2 linked regions of the Chondromyces crocatus genome follow. Each later gene encodes a partner of the first gene's protein in a complex. Links are inferred from orthologs where the notes say so. Each region holds a gene or a part of one and is shown on either strand. Other genes may lie near its edges. The genes, in order: CMC5_RS17405 and smc.

What was found.
Region 2: the proteins of CMC5_RS17405 (region 1) and smc are in contact, whole or in part, in a crystal structure (PDB 3ZGX), measured with the Bacillus subtilis proteins. The link is inferred for Chondromyces crocatus from one-to-one orthologs.

Annotation. Positions count from the first base shown.
Region 1 is NZ_CP012159.1:4,699,222-4,702,451, forward strand. What follows is about bases 106-3,029. They hold CMC5_RS17405 (segregation and condensation protein A), read left to right. Parts: upstream 106-1,001; coding sequence 1,002-2,057; downstream 2,058-3,029. Other genes in these bases: CMC5_RS17400 (serine/threonine-protein kinase), read right to left, coding at 106-280; scpB (SMC-Scp complex subunit ScpB), read left to right, coding at 2,419-3,029. Outside these bases: more of CMC5_RS17400, read right to left, coding at 1-105; more of scpB, read left to right, coding at 3,030-3,230. UniProt on the Bacillus subtilis protein: Participates in chromosomal partition during cell division. May act via the formation of a condensin-like complex containing Smc and ScpB that pull DNA away from mid-cell into both cell halves.
Region 2 is NZ_CP012159.1:8,780,222-8,784,656, reverse strand. Bases 307-4,435 are described here. They hold smc (chromosome segregation protein SMC), read right to left. Parts: upstream 4,104-4,435; coding sequence 507-4,103; downstream 307-506. In the rest of the region: CMC5_RS31630 (hypothetical protein), read right to left, coding at 1-223. UniProt on the Bacillus subtilis protein: Required for chromosome condensation and partitioning.

The sequences.
Region 1 (3,230 bases):
CCGCGTTCCCGCTCATCTCCCGGTGCAGGATCTTCACCGCGACATCGCGCTCGATCCCTGCCTGGAAGGCCCGGTAAACGCGCCCCATCGAGCCGATGCCGATGAGGTGCTGCAGCCTGATCTGTCCCGCGAGTTCCAGCCCCGCATACGGGTCGGTCTCGGTGACGGGGGCAACCTTCCGCGAGGTATGAAGGGGCGTGCCGTCTCGTGGGCAGTAGAGCACATCCGCGTCATAGCGGTCGCCACAGGAAGGGCAGCTCTTCGCGGGGCCAGGCTGCATCGAGGGGAGCGAGCATAGCACTGCTGCCCCGCGGGGACCTCGTCCAGCGCCGTCCGGCCTGGGCATCCCACCCGAGACCCCCGCCAGTCAGGTCTGAGGACCCGCGGCGATGGATCGTAGGACCCGGAGCGATGGAGACGAGCGCCCTGGAGGATGGGGGAACGGCAGAGGCCAGACGTGCCCCTTCAGCCGACCTACCTGCGACGACGTCCTCTCCAGCGGGAGCCCCCTCTACCCGCGGATGTCCGATCAGTGGATGCACCGAGAGGTGCTGCCCCTCTGGAGAGCTACCGAACATCCAGCCGATGGAGGCATGGCCTCCCCCCTCCCTCGTCCGGTCGGCTCTGCCCGTCAGTCGGCTCGGTCCGTCGCGCTGGGCAGGTCCAACCGCTGGTATCTGGGCGGCGCGAGGGCGCTGTGCGGGCACTCGCTCCTCGCTCCGAACCCTCGGTCCCCGGGGGGGCAATCGCTGGATGGGAGCGAGTTCTCCGCTGCCCGTACCGGGTCTACGGGTGCTGGCTCTTCGAGTCCTGGCGCCTCCGCGGGCCGAGCAGCGCCAGGGATGAATCCTGTCGACCGGCCGGGACATGAGCCTGCTCCTCCCGGAGCATGAGCCTGATTCTCCCCGAGGTGGAGGCCGTCACCTACACCGAACATGGACCGTTCGACACCTCCGGATTACCGTCTGCGCGATGAGCCGCCGGAAGGAGCGTGTCACCGCGTGAGAGCCCAGAAGACTGCACGAGCAGGACTGGAGCAGGGTTCCGCGCGCACGGCCCCCCGGGAGCCTCGGGCGAAGGGGTCTTCCACGTCCTCCGCGGCCGAGCGAGAGACCCACGATGCCTCCCAGGAGGGCCCTCAGGAGCCGAGAGAGGGGGAGTACTTCGTCCACCTTCCGAGTTTCGAGGGCCCGCTCGATCTGCTGCTCCATCTCATCCAGAAGCACGAACTCGACATCCTCGACATCCCGGTGAGCTTCATCACGGCGAAGTACCTCGAATACCTCAAGGTGATGAAGTCACTCGCAATCGATCTAGCGAGTGAATACCTGGTCATGGCCGCCACCCTCACGCACATCAAGTCGAAGATGCTGCTGCCCGTGGTCCCTGCCGGCCAGGACGACGACGGCATGCCAGGCGAAGAAGAAGACCCGCGCGCGGAACTCGTGCGCCGGCTGCTCGAATACCAGAAGTACAAGGCGGCAGCAGAGGCGTTCAGCGAGCGCAGCACCCTCGGTCGTGACGTGTTCATGAGAGGGATGAGCGAAGAGGAAGTGCCGCTGGGCCCTGCCCCCTTTGCCCCGGTGAATGCCTTCAACCTCCTCGATGCATTCGAGAAGATCCTGGGTCGCACCAGCGTGCGCATCGATCACGAGGTGGTGTTCGATCGAATCTCGATCACCGACCGCATCGTCGAGCTCACCGAGAAGCTGTCCTCTCGTAAAGCGATGACCTTCGAGGCCTTGCTGCTCGACGGGATCCCCCGTGGCACGACGATCTCGAGATTCGACTTGATCATCACGTTTCTGGCCGTGCTCGAGATGTGCAAGCTCAGATTGCTTCGTGTTCACCAGACGGACTCTCTCTCGACCATTCACGTCGAGCTGACGGTCCGTGGAGAAGAGTCGACCTTCGATGACTTCGAAGTCGAAGGTTCTCCGCTGGAAGCCTCGGAGGAGACGGACCCGGAGGCCTCTCGGTCGGGCTACGGGGATACCGTCATGGAGCAGGGGAGCATCGACGCGGACCTCTATGAGGTGATGGATGTCGAGGGCTGAGGTGGGATCCCGTGGCCCTGTCGACGACGCGCACTCGACCTCGAACGCCATGACGTCGATGCAAGCCGCCGCGTTCGCGTGGTTCTCGGCTCAGCCCCCATTGACGCCACCGAGTTCGGACGCCGACCCGAGCACCGCCGACCTGCACACTCCGGTCCGATCCCGGAGAGTAGAGCCCCGCGCTCTGGACAGGGACAGCGGAGCGAAGTCGGCCAGCGGAAGCGAGTCCAAGCCAGCCCGAGGGAGCAGAGCCAAGGCAACCAGCAAGCGTGGCGCCAAGCCGGCCAGCGGGAGCGAAGCAGAAGCATCCGGCGGGAGCGATGCGAAGCCGAGCCGTGACGTCGAGGCTGAAGCCGTCAGCGTGGGCGAAGCCGTCAGCGTGGGCGAAGTGGAGGCCACCAGCGAGGCAGACGCCCCCAGCGCGGGCGAGGCGAGGGACACCAGCGACGACGAGGCCGAAACCGCCAGCGCGGGCGAAGCGGCGCTGCCTGCCGGGAGCGAGGCGGAAGCTTCCAGCAGAAGCGAGGCGAGGCTGGTCGACGAGGACGACGCCGAAGCCGTCAGCGTGGTGGAGGCAGCGTCTGACGCGAGCGAGGTGGATGCATCCAGCGGGAGCCAAGCGAGGTCGGTCCACGGAAACACACCCAGCGGGGACGAGGCCGAGGTCGCCCGCAGCAACGAACCGAGGCCGGCCAACGCGAGCGGAACGAAGCCAGCCAGTGGCGAGGATCCGCGTCCGCAGAAGGCGAGCCGCCGGGACCGAGGGGCCCGTTTTCGTGCCGCCGCGTGGACCCAGCTCCGCAACCGGGCCCAGCAGGCGAAGTCACCCCGGACGTCGTCGGTGTCGCCGGTCGTGCGCAAGCACCTCAAGGGGGTGCTGGAAGCGCTGATCTTTGCCGCGGAGAAACCGATGAGCGCGCGCGAGCTCGCACGTTCCGCGACCGCGGAGCTGCCGGTCATCCGGGAGGTCCTCGCGGAGCTGGTCGCGGAGTACGAAGGGCGCGGTTTCCGGCTGGATGAGGTGGCGGGAGGGTACGTGTTCCGGACGAGCCCGGCGTTTTCGCCTTTCGTTCGGGAGGTGACGGAGCAAAAGCCGGTGCGCATGTCGCGAGCGCAGCTCGAGACCCTCGCCATCATCGCCTACCGGCAGCCCATCACCCGGCCCGAGGTCGA
Region 2 (4,435 bases), 4.1 Mb from region 1 along the record:
CGAAGGTCGTCAAGTGCGGGTTGTTCACCGCGAGGACCTGGGCCTTCAGGCGCCCGCCGCTCGTGGTGATCGTGAGATCGTAGAGCGCGTAGTCCTTCACGCTCGGATCGAGCTGCCCGAGGGGCGGCCGCTTGCTGGGTCCTGCTGGTGTCGCTGGGGACTTCACGGCGGTGTTTCGCTGGGCGCACGTCGACAGGTCCACGGTCTCGATCGGGTTTGCCATGATCATCCTCCAGGGCCGGACCTCGGCGTCGTGCGAGGCGGCCCTTCGTCCTGAGGCCCCTGGCAACATCGATACCGTCTACCCGGCATGGCAGCGAGCGCCATGAATCATGGGGAAGTGCGACTCCGTGGCCTCCCGCACCTCCCGTGCGTCCGCCCCCAGGACCCGGTACGCCGAGCCGCACATGTGCGCGCACCAGGATGACCACGCCGCTCCAGCGCCAGCATGGGCGCCGAGGCGAACGTGTTCTCGCGGTGAGCTGGCGTGCTTTTCGTTCCGCGCTTCAGGCGACGGCGGTGGAGGGGGTGTCGGCGCGGCGGACGGTCTCGTTGACGCGGACGCTGACCAGCTTGGAGACGCCGGCCTCCTGCATGGTGACGCCATAGAGGACGTCGACGGACTGCATGGTCCGCTTGATGTGGGTGATCAGGATGAACTGCGAGTGGCTGGTCATGCTCCTGATCGCCTCGTTGTAACGGGCGACGTTGGCTTCATCGAGGGGAGCGTCGACCTCATCGAGAATGCAGAACGGTGAGGGCTTGTGCTGGAAGATGGAGAAGATGAGGGAGACGGCGGTGAGGGCCTTCTCGCCGCCGCTCATCAGCTCGATGTTGCCGAGCTTCTTGCCAGGGGGCTGAGCGAGGATCTCGATGCCCGTCTCCAGCATGTCATCGGGGTTGGTGAGGCGCAGCTCGGCGGTGCCGCCGCGGAACATCTTGGGGAAGAGGACCTTGAAGCGGGCGTTGACGCTGTCGTAGGTGGCCTTGAAGAGGCGCTTCGACTCGCGGTTCATCTGGGCGATCGCCTTCTCCAGGTCGGCGATGGCGTTCTCCAGGTCGGCCTTCTGGCTGGCGTAGTAGGTGTGGCGCTCCTCGGCCTCGGCGTACTCGCGGACGGCTTCGAGGTTCACCGGGCCCATGCGATCGAGCAGCTCGGTGAGCTCGACGATGCGGGCGCGGTGGGAGGCCTCGACGGGGGGGCGCTTGTGGTAGTCGCCGACCACGGTGTGCAGCTCGAGGCCGCGGAAGCGCTCGCGCACGCCCTCGATGAGGTGGGTGTGCTCGATGGCGAGTCGTTCGAGGGCCAGCTCGTGCTTGCGGAGGCGCTCGGTGATCTCGGCGAGCTGCTGGCGTAGTCCGCGCAAGCCGGACTCGCGGCCGGCGAGGGCGTGGCGGCTCTCGTCGAGGGCGCGGCGGGCTTCGGTGAGGTTGGCCTGCGCGGTGTGGGCCTCGGCGGCGGCGCGGCGCAGGGCCTCGTGGGCGAGCATGATCGTCGCGGCGGCGCGGCCGGCGCCGACGGCGCCGTCGGTGCGCTCCTGATCGAGGCGGTCGATGCGGATGCGCAGCTCTTCGCAGGAGCGGGCCAGGCGTTCGACGGTGTTGCGGGCGGCGGTGGCGCGCTCGCGCACGCGGGCGAGGCGGACCTTGCGGTCGGTCACCACCGACTGCTGCGCGAGGACGCGCTCGCGCCACTCGGCGGCGACCTGCTCGGCGTGCTCCAGGCCGCCGTGGGCCTCTTCGAGGGTGGCGCGGCCGGCTTCGAGGCGCTCGCGGGCGGCCTCGTGCTCGCCGCTGGCGAGATCGAGGTGCTCGCGGAGGTCTTCCAGCTCCAGCTCGACGACGCCGCGGCGCTTGTGGGCGCCGGCGAGCTGCTCCTCGGCGCGCTTGAGGTCCTTCTCGGCGGCGAGGAGGCCGATCTCGCTCTGGTGGGCCTCGGTGCGGGCGCGCTCCAGGGCCGCGGTGGCGTCGGTGATGCGCTGGCGGAGGGTCTGCTGTGCTTCGAGGAGGGCGGTGACTTCGTCGCTGCGCTGGGCGATGAACTCGTGCAGCTCGCGCATCTCGCGCTTCTGCTCGATCATGCCGGCGGCGACCGCGTCTCCCTGGCCGCCGCTGACGGTGCCGTCGGACCCGAAGACAGTGCCGTCCAGCGAGACCAGCGGGCAGCGGAGGCCCTGGGCGGCGAGGCGCGCGCCGACCTCGGCGCTCTCCACCACGACGGCGTCACCGACGAGGGCGCGGATGAGGGCGTCGTCTTCGGGGGCGAAGCGCAGGCGCTCGACGAGGCGGCCGAGGACGCCTTCCCCTTCGGGGAGCGTGAAGTTCGGGTCGGGGATCCAGGTCGGGTTCGTGGCGATGACGCTGGCGCGGCCTTGCTTCTTCTGGGCCAGATCGCCGAGGAGGCTCATCGCGCGATCGAGATCGCTCACGACGACGCACTGGAGCTGATCGCCGAGCAAGGCGGCGAAGGCCGCGGTCAGCTCGGCGGGGGCCTCGACGCGGTCGGCGACGAGGCCGAGCAATGCCGGGTCCTTCGTCTTGAGGAGGTTCTTCACGCCGGCACCGACGCCTTCGAGCCGGGTGTGCAGCTCTTCGAGGGCGCGGAGGCGGTTTCTGCGCTGGTTCAGCTCGTTCTTGGCCTGCTCGACGGTGCGATCGGAGGTGACGGCCTGCTCGCGGAGCTGCTTCAGCTCGGTGTCGAGGCGCGCACGCTCGTCCGTCGCGTACTGCTTGTTGCCTGAGAGTTCGGCGACTTCGCGGGCCAGATCCGAGCGGCGCCGCTCGAAGTCCTCGCCCTCGAAGCTCAGGCGTCCCAGCTCGTCCTCGTGCTTGGCGCGGCGCTGGCTCATGTCGACCAGGCGGCGATCGAAGCCCGTGAGCGTGGCCTCGGCGGCGGCGACGGCCGCGGTGGCCTCGGCGGCGCGCTTGCGGAGCACGGCGAGTTCTTGCTCGGCGTTGCGCTCACCGTAGCGGACCTCTTCGAGGCGCTCGTGCTGTTCGAGGGCGAGTTCGTTCTCCTGGGCCTCTTCCTCGGCGACGGCACCGAGCTGGGCTTCGAGCTGCGCGCGCTCGGCGCTCAGTTCCTGGATGGAGCGCTCCAGGTCGGCCTGCTCGCGGGCGGCGACGGTGCGGCGCTCTTCGAGGTGGCGAAGCTTGTCCTTGGCGCGGGCGATCTCCGCCTCGTGGGTGCGCACCTCGTTGTCGGCCATGAAGGCCTCGTTCTGGGCGCGCTCGGCCCGCTCCTCGCAGGCGAGGGCTTCGAGGCGGCTGACCTCCAGCTCGGCCTCGCGGGTCCCCAGCGCCGTCTTGGCGACCTGTTCCTGCTCGGCGTGGTCCTTGCGGGCGAACTCCTCGCGCTGGTTGAGGACGGTGATCTCCAGGTACTTGTGCGAGGCCTCGTGGAGGATGAGGTCCTCCACCTCCTTGCGGTACGCGACATAGCGCTCCGCCTTGGCGGCCTGGCGCTTGAGGGAGGCGAGGCTGCGCTGGATCTCGGAGACGATGTCTCCGACGCGGAGCAGGTTCTGGCGGGTCTGCTCCATCTTCTGCTCGGCCTGGCGTTTGCGTGCCTTGTACTTGGTGATGCCGGCGGCCTCCTCGATGAGCATGCGCCGGTCCTCGGGGCGGGCCGAGACGATGAGGCCGATCTTGCCCTGCTCGATGATGGAGTAGGCCTTGGTCCCGACGCCGGTCCCCAGGAACAGGTCGGTGACGTCCTTGAGGCGGACCTGGGTGCGGTTGATCAGGTACTCGCTGGTGCCGTCGCGGTAGAGGCGCCGGGTGACGGCGATCTCGGCGTAATCCTTGTACTCGAGCGGGAGCTGCGCCGCGGACTCGGGGTCGCTGTTCTCGAAGGTCAGCGTCACTTCGGCCATGCCGTGCATCGGGCGGGTCTCGGACCCGTTGAAGATGACGTCCGACATGGACTTGCCGCGGAGGTGCTTGGCGCTCTGCTCGCCGATGCACCAGCGGATGGCGTCGACGATGTTGGACTTGCCGCAGCCGTTCGGTCCGACGATGCCGATCACGTCGCTGTCGAAGTGGATGAGGGTCCGGTCGACGAACGACTTGAAGCCAGAGATTTCGAGCTTGCGGATGCGCATGAGAGAATCAGGGCGGTCGGTCAGTCCCCGCGGGGTGATATAGCGTCACCGCACGTCACGTACTGCCACCAGGGACGCGGTCTAAGGTCAACCTCCTGCGGCGGCAAGATCATGGATCGCACCCCCGATGCTCTGGCCGCCCTTTTCGATCCGGGCTGAACCATGGGCGTGAGGACTGAACGCGCGACGAGGTTTCACCAGGTCGGAAGGCGTGCTGGCGACGTGAGCGGAGTCGCCGTTGGTGCTCGTTCGAACGTTCTTTCGATGGCCCTGGCACCCTGCTGGGGCGGCACTCACCTTGACAGGTGGCTAGGCGAGCCGTACCCGTCGCT